Regions from separate parts of the Pseudomonas lalucatii genome, predicted to be linked through region 2. Evidence: riboswitches for the same ligand, from Rfam matches in the RefSeq annotation. Region 2 holds a riboswitch; the other holds the start of a gene.
The links. A riboswitch is a leader RNA that binds a small molecule or an ion and turns the genes downstream of it on or off. The one in region 2 is predicted to bind cobalamin.
Positions count from the first base shown of each region.

Region 1: another riboswitch for cobalamin. It lies ahead of I0D00_RS19445 (TonB-dependent receptor); the one in region 2 lies ahead of I0D00_RS05215 (cobaltochelatase subunit CobN).

Region 1 is NZ_JADPMV010000002.1:1,278,933-1,287,589, forward strand. Features, by position in the region: gene ispA ((2E,6E)-farnesyl diphosphate synthase) at 1-197, shown strand, start outside; gene dxs (1-deoxy-D-xylulose-5-phosphate synthase) at 349-2,244, shown strand; cobalamin riboswitch at 2,317-2,535, shown strand; gene I0D00_RS19445 (TonB-dependent receptor) at 2,636-4,561, shown strand; gene I0D00_RS19450 (cobalamin-binding protein) at 4,618-5,415, opposite strand; gene I0D00_RS19455 (MFS transporter) at 5,415-5,831, opposite strand; gene ribA (GTP cyclohydrolase II) at 5,828-6,448, opposite strand; gene I0D00_RS19465 (retropepsin-like aspartic protease family protein) at 6,557-7,213, opposite strand; gene I0D00_RS19470 (substrate-binding periplasmic protein) at 7,222-7,950, opposite strand; gene I0D00_RS19475 (phosphatidylglycerophosphatase A family protein) at 7,969-8,481, opposite strand; gene thiL (thiamine-phosphate kinase) at 8,474-8,657, opposite strand, start outside.
Region 2 is NZ_JADPMV010000001.1:1,167,570-1,176,226, reverse strand. Features, by position in the region: gene hsdR (type I restriction-modification system endonuclease) at 1-1,206, shown strand, start outside; gene I0D00_RS05240 (class I SAM-dependent DNA methyltransferase) at 1,279-2,820, shown strand; gene I0D00_RS05235 (restriction endonuclease subunit S) at 2,813-4,246, shown strand; gene I0D00_RS05230 (restriction endonuclease) at 4,294-5,337, shown strand; tRNA gene I0D00_RS05225 (tRNA-Ala) at 5,406-5,481, shown strand; gene I0D00_RS05220 (GFA family protein) at 5,541-5,888, opposite strand; cobalamin riboswitch at 5,989-6,226, shown strand; gene I0D00_RS05215 (cobaltochelatase subunit CobN) at 6,724-8,657, shown strand, end outside.

The sequences.
Region 1 (8,657 bases), on a different contig from region 2:
CCACCACCCTGGGCAAGACCCAAGGCAAGGACCAGGCCAATCACAAGCCGACCTACCCGGCGCTGCTCGGTCTGGAACAGGCCAAGGCCTATGCCCTGGAACTGCGCGATCAGGCCCTGCACGCCCTGCGCCCCTTCGACAGCCGCGCCGAACCGCTGCGCGAGCTGGCCCGCTATATAGTCGAACGGCGCCACTGAGGCGGGCACCGGCCGTGCCCCGGCCCGCGTCCAGGCGCCGCCTGGTCCGCCCGAGCAGAACGCCCCGCCCGGCGCCTTGGACTTATGGCTTAAAGCTTGGCATCGCTTTCGGGTAAACTGCCGCATCTTTTTGCCTATAACGATTCGCCCGATGCCGACGACCTTCGATGAGATTCCCCGCGAGCGCCCGCTGACGCCCCTGCTCGACCGCGCGAACACGCCGGACGAGCTGCGCCGCCTGGGCGAGGCCGAACTGGAGGCCCTGGCCGACGAGCTGCGCCAGTACCTGCTGTACACGGTCGGCCAGACCGGCGGGCACTTCGGCGCCGGTCTCGGGGTGATCGAGCTGACCATCGCCCTGCACTACGTCTTCGACACCCCGGACGACCGCCTGGTGTGGGACGTCGGCCACCAGGCCTACCCGCACAAGATCCTCACCGGCCGCCGCGAGCAGATGAGCAGCCTGCGCCAGAAGGACGGCATCGCCGCCTTCCCGCGACGCAGCGAGAGCGAATACGACACCTTCGGCGTCGGCCACTCCAGCACCTCGATCAGCGCGGCCCTGGGCATGGCCATCGCCGCGCGCCTGCAGGGCAGCACGCGCAAAGCGGTGGCGGTGATCGGCGATGGCGCGCTGACCGCCGGCATGGCCTTCGAGGCGCTGAACCACGCCTCCGATGTAGGCGCCAACATGCTGGTGGTGCTCAACGACAACGACATGTCGATCTCGCGCAACGTCGGCGGCCTGTCCAACTACCTGGCCAAGCTGCTCTCCAGCCGCACCTACGCCAGCATGCGCGAGGGCAGCAAGAAGGTGCTGTCGCGCCTGCCCGGGGCCTGGGAGATCGCCCGCAAGACCGAGGAGCACGCCAAGGGCATGCTGGTGCCCGGCACCCTGTTCGAGGAACTGGGCTGGAACTACATAGGCCCGATCGACGGCCACGACCTGCCGACCCTGCTGGCGACATTGCGCAATATGCGCGACCTGGAGGGCCCGCAGTTCCTCCACGTGATCACCAAGAAGGGCAAGGGCTTCGCCCCCGCCGAGGTCGACCCGATCGGCTACCACGCCATCACCAAGCTGGAGCCGGTGGACGCCAAGGCCACGCCGAAGAAAGCGGGCGGACCGAAGTACTCCAGCGTGTTCGGCCAGTGGCTGTGCGACATGGCCGCCCAGGACAAGCGCCTGGTCGGCATCACTCCGGCGATGAAGGAAGGCTCGGACCTGGTGGCCTTCAGCGAACGCTACCCCGAACGCTACTTCGACGTGGCCATCGCCGAGCAGCACGCGGTGACCCTGGCCGCCGGCATGGCCTGCGACGGCGCCAAGCCGGTAGTGGCGATCTACTCGACCTTCCTCCAGCGCGCCTACGACCAGCTGATCCACGACGTGGCGGTGCAGCACCTCGACGTGCTGTTCGCCATCGACCGCGCCGGCCTGGTCGGCGAGGACGGCCCGACCCACGCCGGCAGCTTCGACCTGTCCTACCTGCGCTGTGTCCCCGGCATGCTGGTGATGACCCCCAGCGACGAGAACGAACTGCGCCGCATGCTCAGCACCGGCTACCAGTATCTGGGCCCGGCGGCGGTGCGCTACCCACGGGGCAGCGGCCCCAATGCCGTTATCGAGCAGGGCCTGGAGCCGCTGGAGATCGGCAAGGGCGTAGTCCGCCGCCAGGGCGGCAAGGTCGCCCTGCTGGTGTTCGGCGTGCAGCTGGCCGAGGCGCTGAAGGTCGGCGAGGCCCTCGACGCCACGGTGGTGGACATGCGCTTCGTCAAACCCCTGGACGAGGCCCTGGTACGCCAGTTGGCCGGCAGTCACGAACTGCTGGTGACCGTCGAGGAGAACAGCATCATGGGCGGCGCCGGCAGCGCGGTCAGCGAGCTGCTGGCCCGCGAGAACCAGCTCAAGCCGGTGCTGCACCTGGGCCTGCCGGACTACTATGTCGAGCACGCCAAACCGGCGCAGATGCTCGCCGAGTGCGGCCTGGACGCCGCCGGCATCGAAGCCGCGGTACGGCTGCGCCTGGCACTGCTGCAGGCCTGAACCGCGCAGGCCGGGCCGCGGCCCAGCCTGCCGAACGAATGGTTATACCCGCCGCGCAGGCTACGGCCGCGCGGCGTTCTGCTTGTCCGAGGTCGCGGCCAACGCCGCGTGAAAAGGGAAGCAGGTGCGCGCTCGCCCACGGACGAGCGCAAGGCCTGCGCTGCCCCCGCAACGGTAATCGACGGTGCTCATACGCGAGCACAGGTTTTCCCGACACACCACTGGGCTCGCCCGGGAAGGTGGGAAACCGCAGTCGACAGCCCGGAGACCTGCCTCGGCGCAATCTGACTGGTGTTGCGGAGGGCATCACCGTCAAGCGCTGACGGCTGCCCGCCTGCCCGCGCTTGTCCCTGCCCTCCTCGAAAGCTGTCTCACTTTTGAGGATCTATCGATGAAACTGTCCCCACTCACCCTGGCCATGACCCTGGCGCCCGGCCTCGCGCTGGCTGCCGAACCCACCGAACCCTATCAGGCCCAGCCCCTGGTGGTGACCCGCGGCACACCGCTGCAGCAGCCGGCGCCGGCCAGCGTCGCCGTGGTTACCCGCCGGCAGATCGAGGCCAGCGCCGCCAGCAGCCTGGTGGAGGTGCTGCGCACCCAGGCCGGCCTGCAGATTCGCGACACCCTCGGCGATGGCAACCGGGTCGCCCTCAGCCTGCGCGGTTTCGGCGAGAATGCGGCGAACAATACCCTGGTGCTGGTCGATGGCCGCCGCCTGAACAACCCCAGTCAGCAGGCAGCCGACCTCAACAGCGTGCCCCTGGCCAATATCGAGCGTATCGAGATCATCCGCGGCGCCGGCACCGTGCTCTACGGCGACCAGGCCGTGGGCGGGGTGGTCAACATCATCACCCGCACCCCGCTACAGGACGAAGCCTATGTGGAAACCAGCCGCGGCAGCCACGACCTGGAAGCCTATCGCGGCCATGCCTTCCGCCAACTGGGCGGCGGCTTTTCGCTCTACGCCAACGGCGAGGCGCGGCATGCCGACGGCTACCGCGACAACAACCACGCCAGTTACAGCAACGCCTTCGCCCGACTGCGCCACGACCATGAGGGTGGCTGGCTGCTGGCCGAATACCAGACCATCGATGACGAATTGCGCCTGCCCGGCGCATTGAGCGAGAGCCAGCGCCGCGCCGACCGCAAGGCCAGCTTCAAGCCGCGGGATTTCAGCGACAGCAAGACCCAGGTAGGCCGCTTCGCCGCCCGCCAGGCGCTCTCCGACACCTGGACGGCGGACTTCGACTACAGCTACCGCGACAGCGATGCCGTGGGCTTCCTCTCCGGCGCCTTCACCCAAGGCACCCGCGTCGAAACGCTGAGCCCGCGCCTGACCGCCCACTGGGACAGCTCGCTGGGGCGTAGCGAATGGCTGCTCGGCCACGACCACATCACCAGTGACTATGAGCTGGCCTCGGCCTTCGGCACCACCCGCTTCCGCCAGACCCTGCGCGACTGGTACAGCCAGCTCAGCCAACCCTTGGGCCACGAGCTGACCCTGACCCTTGGCTACCGCGCCAGCGAGGCGGAGGATCGCAATCAGGGCCTCGGCCTGCGCCACACCGACCATGAGGACAGCACCAGCCTGGGCCTGAGCTGGCAAGCCGATAGCCATACCCGGCTGTTTCTCAAGCGCGAGGACGTACTGCGCTTCGCCAACGTCGACGACAACGGCTTCACCTCCCCCGGCACGCGCTTCCTCGAACCCCAGACAGGGGTCTCATGGGAAGGCGGGGTCGAATGGCAGGATGCCATCCAGCGCTATCAGCTGAGCCTCTATCGCCTGGACCTCGAGAACGAAATCGCCTTCGACAGCGCCGCGCCCGGCCCCTTCGGCCCAGGCGCCAACGTCAACCTGGACGACACCCGGCGCGACGGCCTGCTGCTCGAGGGGCGGCGCCAACTCAACGATCGCCTGAGCCTCAATGGCCAGTACAGCTTCACCGACGCGCGCTACCGAGGGGGCAGCTTCAAGGGCCACGACGTGCCCTGGGTGGCCCGGCACACGGCCAGCCTGAGCCTGCACTACCTGCTGCTGAAGGGACTGACCGGCTACGTCGAGGCCAACTACACCGGCCCACGCTACCTCGCCAGCGACGACGCCCACGCCCTGCCGCGAGAAGGTGGCTACACCCTGTTAAATCTCGGTTTGAGCTACGACTACCGGCAGTTCAGCAGCAAGCTGCGGATCAACAACCTGACAGGCAAGCGCTACGACAGCCATGCCGGCCACAATGCCTTTATCGCCGGCAACAAGGCCCTCTATCCAGCGCCGGAAGAGGAGGTGCAACTGAGCGTCGGCTACCGCTTCTAAGCAGCCCCCATCAACGACAAGGCCCCGCGATCGCGGGGCCTTGTGCTTTTAGCGCTCTATTTCGCCTCGGCCAGCTGCTGGCAGAGCTTCTCGGTGGCCGCCAGCATCTGGAAGCTGGGCCGCTCCAGGCCCTTGTCCGGCACCGGCCAGAGCTGATTGCGCCGCACCGCGGCCAGGCCCGGCCAGCGGCGCCAGCCATCCAGCTGGGCGCCGGAGCCCGCCAGTATCACCTCGGGGTCGCGCTGCAGCACCGCCTCGATGCCGACCTGCGGCGCCGGCAGGGCGAGGTCGGCGAAGACGTTTTCGGCGCCGCACAGACGCAGGGCGTCGCTGATGATCTGGCGACCGCCTATGGTGTACAGCGGCTTGTCCCAGATCTGGTAGAACACCCGCAGCGGCCGCTCGCGCCGGTAGCGGGTACGGAGTTCGGCGAGGCGCTCGTTGAAACGTCGGCGCAACAGCTGGCCCTGCTCGCCCCGCCCGAGGCGCGCGCCGATCTCGGCGAACTGCTCGGCCAGGTGGCTCAGGTCGCGCGGTTCGGTGACCAGCAGGGGGATGCCGAAGGCCACCAGCTGCTGGCGCTGGGCCGGGCTTATGCTGTCGGGCCAGAGCAGCACCAGGTCGGGCTGCAGCTTGAGCAGGCTCTCCATCTCCAGCTGGCCGTAGCGCCCTACCGACGGCAGGTGCGCCAGCGCGACCGGCCGCTCGCCGCCATCCAGCACGCCGACCAGCAGCTCGGCGGCGCCCAGTTCCAGGACGATCTCGCTCAAGGACGGCGCCAGGCTGACCACCCGCTCCACCGCCCAGGCCGGCCGGGCCAGCAGCACCAGCAGGCACAGCGCCAGACGGCTCATCAGCCGAGCTGGCGGGGAATGCGGTAGAGGTACAGCAGCACCAGGCTGGAGAGCGCCAGGAGCAGCAGCGGTATGCCTTCCAGGCCGGCGAACAGGGCGCCGACGGCGACCCAGGCCGGCAGCGCGGCCACCCACATGGCCCGGCTCCGGCACTGCCCCAGCGCCTGCCAGGCGGCCGCTTCCTGCGGGGTGTCGAGGGCCTTCTCGGTGGCCATCAGGGCGCGCTTGTAGGCGCCGAACTGCGGCAGGCTGGCGAACATCGCCAGCAGCCCGGCGATGAACAGCGGCATGGCCAAGGGCCCGGGCTGGCGCTCGGCGCCGAACAGCAGGTTGACACCGAACAGCGGCGCCAGCGTCAACAGCAGCCGGCCCCACCAAGCCAGGGCCAGGCGACGGCGGGTCTCGCTGCGGCTCACCGGGGCTCCTCGACCTCGCCCTGGTGCAGGCTGCCGAGCAGATGGCCGAGCTTGCCGGCCTTGGTCGCCAGGTACTTCTTGTTGTGCGGGTTGTGGTCGATCTGCAACGGCACGCGGGCGGCCACCGCCACGCCCATGTCGCCCAGCGCCTTGACCTTGCGCGGGTTGTTGGTCATCAGCTTGAGCTGGCGAATGCCCAGGTGCTCGAGCATCGGCCGGCAGATCGCGTAGTCGCGCTGGTCGGCGCCGAAGCCCAGGCGCTCGTTGGCCTCCACGGTGTCGGCGCCGCCATCCTGCAGCTCGTAGGCGCGGATCTTGTTGAGCAAGCCGATGCCGCGTCCTTCCTGGCGCAGGTAGAGCAGCACGCCGCGCCCCTCGGCGGCGATGGCGCGCAAGGCCGCCTCGAGCTGGAAGCCGCAGTCGCAACGCAGGCTGAACAGCGCATCGCCGGTCAGGCATTCGGAATGCAGGCGTCCCAGCACCGGCTCGCCGCCGGCGACATCGCCGAAGGTCAGCGCGACATGTTCCTTGCCGGTGGCCTCCTCGAGAAAGCCGTGCATGGTGAACACGCCAAACGGCGTAGGCAGTTGGGAGGCGGCGACGAACACGACAGGCACCGGATGCTCCTAAGCAGATAAGGGCGGGAAAGTGGCAAGAGCGGCATTGTAACAGCAGCCCCTGCCGGCGGGTCAGCCTGAATTACCGATGATAAGGATCGGCTCGGCTCAATGCTTGGACTCGAGCATCAGCACATCCTGCTCGACCTTCCAGCCGACCCGACTGAGAAAACTCATGCCGAGCAGCGCCTCGGTCGGGGCACCGCCCTCCAGCACCACGGCCTCGACGCCCAGCACCTCCAGGCTGCCGACCTTGACGCTGTCGAGGCTGACCCGCCAGCCGCGCGCCGTGCCGCTGGCCGTGCTGACCTGCAACGGCCGGCCGACGACGCGGTAGTCGATGCCCAGGCGCCGGGCATGCCCTTCGTTCAAGGCCACCGAGGTGGCGCCGGTATCGACCAGGAACTGCACCGGATGGCCGCTCACCGAGCCGGCGACCCAGTAGTGTCCGCCGACGCCCTTGGCGATGCTCAGCTGGCGCTTGCTCGGCTCGGCGAAGCCGTTGCTGTACTCGCGACTCAGGCCATAGCTGCGCTCGACGCCCTCGATCCGCAGCACCGCGCCGCGGCTGTCGGCGCTGATCACCTGCACCCCGCCCGGCCCGGTCTGGCCGACCTTCACCAGCTTGCGCTGGCCGTCGACATTGAGCACCGCGGCCCCGGGAAACAGGCCGACCACCTGCACCTGGGGCGCGGCCCAGAGGCTCCCGGCGGCGGCCAGCAGCACGCCGGCGGCAAGCCATTTCAGTCCCTGTTTCACGCGCATCGATCTCCTTAGTCGAAGGGATAGGGTTGTTGCCAGCGCTTGAACACCGGCCGCAGGCTGCCACGCCTGACCAGCTCGTCCATGCGCCTGTCGAACAGCGCGGCCAGGGCGCGCCCCCGGGGCGTGTCGGCGAAGCCCAGGTACAGCGGCAGGCGGGTCAACGGCGTCAGGCGAAAGCGTGCCGGCTCGGCGGCGCGCTCGAGCAGGTCCTCGAGCTCGTCATGGGCCTCGAGGAAAAAATCGGCGCGGCGATACTGCAGCATCTGCAGGATATCGCTATCGCGCTGGATTTCCCGGTAATGCTTCAAATCTGGCAGGTAACGCTGGAAGGCGTAACCGCGCATCCACACCAGGCGCGCCGCGCCTATAGTGGCCAGGGTCGGCGTCGGGCGCTCGGCCAGGCCCAGCGCACTGACCCGGTCGGCATCGTAGTGCCAGCGCGGGTAGATCACTCCGCGGTCGATCTCATCCTTGTACGAGCCGACCCAGGCATCGGCCTGGCCGCGCTGCACCAGGCCGATGGAGCGGGTATAGGGCACGCTCTGGATCTGCAACTCGACGCCGGCGGGCTCGAAGACCTGACGCAGGATGTCCCAGGCCAGGCCGCTGCCGTCGGCCTCGGTATCCTCTGCCCAGACCTCGCTGGCCAGGCGGATTTGCGTCGGCGGCGGCGCCTCCGCCTGGGCACCGGCCCAGGTCGACAGCGCCATCAATATCGCCAGCCAGAAGCCGCGCATGTCCGCCCTCCGGTCTCGCTAGAAGCCCAGCCCCGCCGCCAGGCCGTTGGCCCAGCCCCATACCACCAGCTGCATCGCCAGCCAGGCGAACACCCCGGCCAGCACGTCGTCGAGCATGATGCCGACGCCGCCGTGCACGTGCCTGTCGATCCAGCGGATCGGCCAGGGCTTGAGGATATCGAACAGGCGGAACATCAAGAAGCCTAGCAGCAGCCAGGCCCAGCCCTCGGGCACCAGCCACAGGGTGATCCACATGCCGACCATCTCGTCCCAGACGATGCCCTCGTGGTCGTGCACGCGCAGGTCGTCGGCAACCTTGCCGCACAGCCAGAAGCCGAACAGCATGCTCAGGCCGAGCATCAGCCAGTAGCCCCAGTCCGGCAGCAGCTGCCACAGTGGGATGAACGGCAGGGCCACCAGCGACCCCCAGGTGCCCGGCGCCTTGGGCAAGGTGCCGGAGCCGAAGCCGAAGGCCAGGAAATGCCAGGGATTGCGCCAGACCGAGGGCGGCACTCGCGAGGTCTCAGACACCGGCGGCTCCGAAATGCTGATAGCCCCGTGCCGGCGGCGCGAGGGCACGCCCCTGCGCATCCAGCAGGCGCACGCCTGCGCCGGCTTCGACCCGGCCGATCACCTGCAGCGGCCAGCCCGCCGCCTGCAGGCCGTGCAGGTGCTCGGCCGGCAGGGTGAAGGCCAGCAGGTAGTCG
Region 2 (8,657 bases):
GTGGACCGCCTGAAACAGGCCATGGCCCAGCGTTATCCCGGCGAGGTCGGCGACGACCATATCCGCAAGATCACCGGCCAGTCGGACAAACCCCTGCAGCAGATCCGCAACTACCGCAACGAGCGGCTGCCGGCCATCGCGGTGACCGTCGACCTGCTGACCACCGGCATCGACGTGCCGGCAATCTGCAACCTGGTGTTCCTGCGCAAGGTCAACAGCCGGATTCTCTTCGAGCAGATGCTCGGCCGCGCCACCCGTCGCTGCGAGGCGATCGGCAAGGAAGAGTTCCGGGTGTTCGACGCCGTCGGCACCTACAGCGACATGCTGCAGAACACCAGCATGCGCCCGGTGGTGGTCAATCCCAGCATCAGCTTCAGCCAGCTCGGCGAGGAAATGCGCCAGCAGCAGGGCGAAGAGGCCCAGGCATTGATCCGCGAGCAGTTCCTCGCCAAGTTCCAGCGCAAGGCCCGCCACCTGGACGAACGCCAGCAGGGCCTGTTGCGCGAAGGTGCCGGCATGACCCCCGAGCAGTTCGGCACCTTCCTCAAGCAGACCCCGCTGGCGCAGATCGCCCAGTGGTTCTGCGACAACCCCTGGCTGGGCGAAATGCTCGACGCCAGGTCGGGCAAGAGCCGCGACGCCATCCCCATCTCCCAGCACCCGGATCGGGTGGTGGATGTCGCGCCCTTCTTCGGCGAGGCCGGCGACTACCTGGAGCGTTTCGCCAGCTACCTCAAGGAGCACGGCAACCAGATTCCCGCCCTGCTCGCCGTGCTGCAGCGCCCGCGCGAGCTGACCCGCGCCGACCTGAAGAAGCTGGCGGTGACCCTCGACCTGGCCGGTTTCGACGAACGTTCCCTGGGTACCGCCTGGGCGCGGCGCAGCAACCAGTCCATCGCCGCCGGCATCATCGGCTTCATCCGCCAGGCGGCCCTGGGCGACCCCCTGGTGCCCTTCGAGCACCGGGTCGACCAGGCGCTCGAGCGCATCCGCCAGCGCCACCCGGAGTTCAGCGCCCTGCAGAAGCAATGGCTGGACAAGCTCGGCAAGCAGCTCAAACGCAACGTGGTGCTCGACCGCGAAGTGCTCGACAGCGGGCCGCTGGCCGAGGAGGGCGGCTTTCGCCGCATCGACCGGTTCTTCGACGGCCAGCTGCAGGAACTGCTGGCCGAGCTGAATGAGGCGGTGTGGGCACAGCCCGCCTGACAGTGATATAAGGCGCGCCAGTCCGGGCGCGCCCGCGTTCCTTTATTGCCCCGCCCAGTTGTAGAGAGCCCCATGAGCCAAGTCACCCACGATATCGTCCAGAAACTCTGGAACCTCTGCCATGTGCTGCGCAGCGACGGCGTCACCTACCACCAGTACGTCACCGAGCTGACCTACCTGCTGTTCCTCAAGATGGCCAAGGAAACCGGCCGCGAAGGCGACTTGCCGGACGGCTACCGCTGGGACGACCTGGAGGCCGCCGCCGCCCGCGCCGACCTGGACTTCTACCGCGCCCTGCTGATCCACCTCGGCAGCAAGGACAGCCAGGGCAGCGCCATCACCCGGCAGATCTTCGCCAGTGCCGGCTCCTTTATCCGCAAGCCGGCCACCCTCACCAGCCTGGTCAAGGCCATCGACGAACTGGACTGGTACTCCGCCCGCAAGGAGGGCCTGGGCGACCTCTACGAGGGCCTGCTGGAGAAGAACGCCGGCGAGACCAAGTCCGGCGCCGGCCAGTACTTCACCCCACGGCCGCTGATCGACTGCATCGTCGCCTGCGTCAAGCCGCGCCTGTTCGAGACCATCCAGGACCCGGCCGCCGGCACCGGCGGCTTCCTCATCGCCGCCAACCACTACCTGGCCGAGCATGCCGACCTGAGCGGCCTGAGCGTCGAGGAGTTCCAGCGCTACCGCCGCCAGTTCCACGGCATCGAGCTGGTGCTGGATACCCACCGCCTGGCGCTGATGAACCTGATGCTGCACAACCTGCAGTCCGACGGCGAAACCGGCGTGCGCTTCGGCGATGCCCTGTCGAAGGACGGCCAAGACCTGCCGGCGGCCGACCTGATCCTCAGCAACCCGCCCTTCGGCACCGCCAAGGGCGGCGGCCTGCCGAGCCGCGACGACCTGAACTGGCCCACCGCCAACAAGCAACTGGCCTTCCTCCAGCACATCTACCGCGGCCTCAAGCCCGGCGGCCGCGCCGCCGTGGTGCTGCCGGACAACGTGCTGTTCGAGGCCGGGGTGGGCAGCGACATCCGCCGCGACCTGCTGGACAAGTGCAACCTGCACACCCTCCTGCGCCTGCCCACCGGCATCTTCTACGCCCAGGGGGTGAAGACCAACGTGCTGTTCTTCCAGAAGGGCAGCCCCACCGACCCGCATCAGGACCGAGGCTGCACTCAGCGCACCTGGGTCTACGACCTACGCAGCAATATGCCCAGCTTCGGCAAGCGCACCCCCTTCGGCGCCGCCCAGCTCAAGGCCTTCCAGGACGCCTACGGCGACGACCCCAACGGCAACGGCCCGCGCGCCGAGAGCGTCGAGGGCATCGGCGAGTTGAGCCGTTTCCGCTGCTTCAGCCGCGAGCAGATCCGCGAACGCGGCGACTCCCTGGATATCAGCTGGCTGAAGGACGCCAGCAGCCTGGACGCCAGCGAGCTGCTGGCCCCCGAGGTGCTGGCCGGCGAGGCCATGGCCGAACTGACCGAGGCCCTGCACGAGCTGGACGAACTGATGAAGGCCCTGGGCGCGGGGGATGAGCTGGTGGCACAGAAGCAGTTGCTGGCGCAGATGCTGGGGCTGGAGATGGTGGAGGCTCAGGGGGATGAGTGAGCTGCCGAGTGGGTGGCGAATAGCTTCTTTAGGGGAAATTGGCATTGTTCAGAGTGGCATCGGATTTCCTAACCAAGAGCAAGGTCTCACAAGTGGCGATTATCCCGTATACAAGGTTGGGGATGTTTCGCGTGGGGTGTTGCAACGGAATGGCAATTTACAAGTTGCTGCAAATTATGTGACTAAGCGTACTGCTGAAAGTCTCAAAGGATTTGTTTTTCCTCATGGGTCGACCTTGTTCGCAAAGATCGGCGAAGCCCTTAAGTTGAACAGAAGGGGGTATGTTGTTCGTGCTGGGTTGGCGGATAACAATGTGATGGGCTACAAGGGTGAGCCAGGAGTTGATGATCGTTTTATTTATTATTTTTTGAAAGCACAAGATTTTTCGAGCCTCTCTCGCTCAACAACCGTGCCATCGATCAGAAAGGGGGATGTAGAGGAGGTTGTTGTCTTGCTCCCTCCTTCAGCCGAGCAAACCCGCATCGCCCAAAAGCTCGATAAGCTGCTGGCCCAGGTCGATACCCTAAAAGCCCGTATCGACGCCATCCCTGCGTTGCTTAAACGCTTTCGCCAATCCGTGCTGGCCGCCGCCGTTTCCGGGCGTCTGACGGAGCAATGGCGGGCACAGAATTCGGCAACAACGCCCGATCACGATGCCGAAATTTGGGGCTCGCAGGCTCAAGCCAATCTACGGATTGGTAATAGTGATACATCAGGCTTTGGATGGCGTGAGGTCAGCCTTGGTGAAGTATGTTCTGTAGCTACGGGGAAAACTCCAGGGCGGAAATTGGCAGAGTATTGGGATGGGGGTAATATCCCTTGGCTTACCAGTGCGGTTACTGGGTCGGAATTTTGTTCGGAAGCAGATCAGTATGTGACTGAATTGGCGGTAAAAGACTGTCTGCTTAAACTTTTTCCGCCTGGTACATTGCTCATGGCGATGTATGGCGAAGGAAAAACCAGAGGTCAGGTTACAGAGCTTAAAATCACTGCAAGCTGCAATCAGGCATGCGCGGCGATTACGGTTAATGAGGGTCTTGCTAAAAGGGAGTTTGTAAAAATTCGCTTGCAGGAGAACTATGAGGAGATTCGTAAGCAAGCAGCTGGTGGTGCTCAACCCAACCTTAACCTGAACAAAGTTCGCGAGATCGGTATTAGCTTGCCTCCACTTGACGAACAAACCGAAATAGTCCGCCGCGTCGAACAACTCTTCGCCTTCGCCGATCAGTTGGAAAGCAAGGTCCAGACCGCCCAGGCGCGTATCGACCTGCTGACCCAAAGCCTGCTGGCCAAGGCCTTCCGTGGCGAGCTGGTGCCGCAGGACCCTAACGACGAGCCGGCCAGCGTGCTGCTGGAACGCATCCGCGCCCAGCGGGCGGCGCAGCCCAAGGCGCGGCGCGGGCGCAAGGCGGCTGCGGCGAACTGATCGAGGTGCCCGTAACGGGCCGATTAACGCATTAAGGGAGTAAGGCCATGGCCGTGTGGTTGGTGCGAGCGGGTTCCGCCGGGGAGTTCGAGGACAGGTTTATCGGCGAGCGCCGCGTTTATGTGACCTGGGATGGCCTGGATGTGAACCTGGCGAGTTTGCAGCAGCGCGAGCAGGTGCAGGCGGCCCTGGCCGAGCGCTACCCGGAGGCCAAGGCCAAGACCCTGCAGAACTGGAGCAGCCAGGTCTGGCCCTTCGCCCAGCGCATGCAGGTCGGCGACTGGCTGGTGCTGCCGCTGAAGACCCAGCCGGTGATCTATATCGGCGAGATAGTCGGCGACTACCGGTTCACCGCCGAGGGCCCCGATCCCTTCTTCCATTGGCGCGCGGTCAAGTGGATCGGCGAGGCCATTCCGCGTTCGCACTTCGCCCAGGACCTGCTCTACAGCTTCGGCGCCTTTATGACCATCTGCCGCATCCAGCGCAATAACGCCGAGGGCCGGCTCAAGGCCATGGCGGCCAACGGCTGGCAGCCGGAATCCTTGCAGCAACTGGTCAAGGACGAGGCCACGGCCTCTGACGAGGTGGCGCTGGAGCAGGCGGAAACCGACCTGGAGCGCACCGGTAAGGACCATATCGTCCGCCTGATCGAGCGACGCTTCAAAGGCCACCGCCTGACCACCCTGGTGGCCGCCATCCTGCATGCCCAGGGCTTCAGCGTGTGGCAGAGCCCGGAAGGCGCCGACGGCGGCGTGGATATCCTGGCCAGCAACGGCCTGATGGGCTTCGGCGGGCAGAACCTCTGCGTGGAGGTGAAGTCCGGCACCGGCCTGATCGACCGGCCGACGGTGGACAAGTTGCTTGGCGCCATGAGCAAGTTCAACGCCGACCAGGGCCTGTTCGTCGCCTGGGGCGGTTATCGCAGCAACGTGCAGAAGGAGTTGGCCTCCAGCTTCTTCCGCCTGCGCCTGTGGAACCAGGACGACCTACTGGAGCAGCTGTTCCTGCACTACGACAAGCTGGACGAGGCGATCAAGTCCGAGCTGCCGCTCAAGCGCATCTGGACCGCGGCCCTGCCCGATGATCTATGAGCGGCGTCGGTGAATACGCGGCGGCAGTTGTCGGGGGCGCGGCAGGGCGCTAGATTCAATCCCATGACGGGCCGATAGCTCAGCTGGGAGAGCGCCGCGTTCGCAATGCGGAGGTCGGGAGTTCGATCCTCCTTCGGTCCACCAAGTCGAAAGCCAGGCCCTTGCGGCCTGGCTTTTTGCTTGTGCAGGGCGCCAATGGCGATCTAAAGCGCCCGCCCGTCGAACCGTTCGACAGGGATGCGCTCCAGGTCGATGCCCTCCAGACAACGGATATTGATGGCCGCCACGGCATTGCCCTTGGGGTCGCGGCCTTCGCCGTAAGGGTGGATGCCGCAGCGCGGGCAGAAGCGGTGCTGGATCACGTGCTTGTTGAAGCTGTAGGTGGCGGCGTCCTGGTCCGGGGTCAGCAAGTACAGTTTGTCCCGGGGGACGAACCACATCAGCGAACCCTTGCGCTGGCAAATCGAGCAATTGCAGGCCATCGCCTTGTCGATTTCACCTTCCACCTCGAACGCTATGCGGCCGCAGTGGCAACTGCCTCGATAATTCATCGCAACGTTCCTGACGAGTAAGGGGAGGTAGAAGCTTAGCTTCCGTTGTGGGAGGCATCGGGCGCACCCATGCATTGACGCCCCGCCGGCCTGTCTCTACCCTGCGCGCCTTGCAACAGGTGCCCCCGACGCCGCGCGTCCGAGGGGTGAAACAGGGAAGTCGGTGCGTTCGGCCCAGGTAGGCCGACAACTCCGACGCTGCCCCCGCAACGGTAGACGAGTCAAACCAGCGCTTTTGCAACCACTGTGCCTCGGCATGGGAAGGTGCGCTGGCCGGCGATCCAGCAGTCGGATCGCCGCTCGTAAGCCCGGAGACCGGCCTGTCGCAGTCCACGGCATCGCGGAGGGCGTTGTCCGGCGGGTGGTCCGCGTCCTTTGTCGCGGCTCATGCGTCGCCGTTCCTCCGCCTGCCTCTTGCGGCCTGAGTCGCGCGGGTGAGTGCGGCGGAGCGAATACGACATGAGCGAGTCCCTTCCACGGCCTGCGTCCTTCCTGACGCGCGCCCTTTCCCTGAGCAGGCGCCTGGCCTTGGCCGCGTGCCTGCTGCTGAGCGCGCCGCTGGCCGGCGCGGCGCAGATCAACGCCATCGTCTCCGCCTACAGCGCCGCCGAGTTCGCCGCGGCGGTGGCCCAGTTCCAGCGCCTGCATCCCGGCCAGCGGGTCAGCGCGCGCACCCCCGAGCAGCTGGCCGAGCTGGACGATGCCGCCCTGGCGCAGTGGCTGGATGCGGGCCAGGTGCTGTTCGGCGCCGGCATCTTCGGTGCCGAGGTGGAGCGCCTGCGCCCCCTGCTCGGCCGGGCGGCGGTCGCCGAGCTGTTCGTCCTGCACAGCGACCATGGCCTGGTGCAGCTCAGCCGCGCCGCCGGCCGGCCGCTGTTCGCCTCCCGCGAGGGAGGCCGAGCGCCTGGGCGCGCTCAAGCCGGGCGGGGCGCTGGCGCCCTGGCTGCAGGAGCAGCAGCGCGCGCACCCGCGCCAGGCCGACTGGCTGAGTGCGCGCAGCTACTGGCTGGCCGGCGGCAGCGAGAACATCGCCGGGCTGCTCGCCTGGCTGGCGGCGCGGGTGGACGCCGAGGTGGCGGTGGCACCGGCCAAGGCGCGGGCGCCGCTGCGCTTCTACCAGGACGGCGAGCTGCGTGCGGCCGAGCAGTTACGCTGGCGCGGCGACGCCCTGGTGGCGATCGTCGATCACGGGCGCGCCGACCGCGCCGGCGACCAGGCGCTCAACGATGCGCTGTGCCGGGCCCTGGGCGAGGCCGGCCTGGCCTGCGTCAGCCTGTTCGCCAACTGGGGGGCGGGTTCCCTGCAGGCGGTGCGCTGGCTCAAAGAGGGCGAGCATCCGCCGTTGGCCGCGGTGGTCGCCCTGCAGGACTTCGTCATCGGCGGCGGCGAGCACCGCGAGCAGGTCAGCGAGCTGTTCGGCGAGCTGAACGTGCCGGTGCTCAAGGGCCTGCGCCTGGAGGACCGCAGCGAGGCGGCCTGGCAGCTGTCCAGCGACGGCCTGGCCCGCGACAAGGTGCATTACCAGCTGGCCATGCCGGAGCTGCAGGGTACCAGCCAGGCCGTGGTGCTGGCGGCCTGGCGCGAGTGCCAGCTCGACCCGCTGTCCGGCATCCGCTTCGCCATCGGCGAGCCGCTGCCGCGCCAGGTCGCCGCGATGAGCGCGCGCATCCAGCGCTGGCGACACCTGCAGCGCACGGCCAACGCCGACAAGCGCCTGGCGATCGTCTACTACAACCATCCGCCGGGCCGGCACAACATCGGCGCGGACAACCTCGACGTGCCGCAGTCGCTGTGGCACATCCTCCGCCGCCTGCAGGCCGAGGGCTACGACACCGGGCCGCTGCCGGACAGCCCCGCGGCCCTGCTGGAGCTGCTGCAGGAGCGCGGCGTCAACCTGCCGGAGCAGGGCGACGCCCTGGCCGAGATGGCCGGCAAGGTGCAGAGCCTGGGCGGTGAGGAATACCGCGACTGGTTCGCCACCCTGCCGGCGGCGTTGCAGGCGGAGATGGTCCAGGGCCCCCTGGGCTACTGGCACGCCCAGCTGCGCCGCGCCCTGGCGGCCTCGCAGCTGCAGATCGCCGGGGAGATCCTGGCCAACGGCTCCAGCGAGCTGCACCACGTGCTCGATGGCGTCGCGCACCCGGCGCGGGCCCGCGCCCTGGACCTGCTGGCGCAGCTCGAGGCGCTGTACCGGGCGGCCCTGGCGCAGCCGAGCCAGGCCGACTGGGCCCAGGCCGAGGGGCTGATCGCGGCGCTGGCGGCGACCGGCATCGAGGGCCTGCGCGGCTGGGGCGAAGGCCCCGGCTATGTGATGGTCCACGACGGCCGCCTGCTGCTGCCGGGGCTGCGCTTCGGCAAGGTGTTCGTCGGCCCGCAGCCGCCGCGCGGCTGGGAGGTGGACGAGGAGCTGCTGCACGCCAACCTGGTGTTCCCGCCGCCGCACCAGTACCTGGCCTTCTACCACTGGCTGCGCGAGGGCTTCCGCGCCGACGCGCTGATCCACCTGGGCCGCCACTCCACCTACGAGTTCCTGCCGCGGCGGCGGGTCGGCCTGAGCGACGAGGACTATCCGACCCAGGTCCTCGGCGACCTGCCGAGCATCTACCCCTACATAGTCGACGGGGTCGGCGAGGGCATCCAGGCCAAGCGCCGCGGCCTGGCGGTGATGATCGACCACCTGACCCCGCCGCTGCTGGCCACGCCGCTGTACGACGACCTGCTCAAGCTGCGCCAGCTGATCGAGAGCTTCGAGGCCGGCGCCGGGCAGGG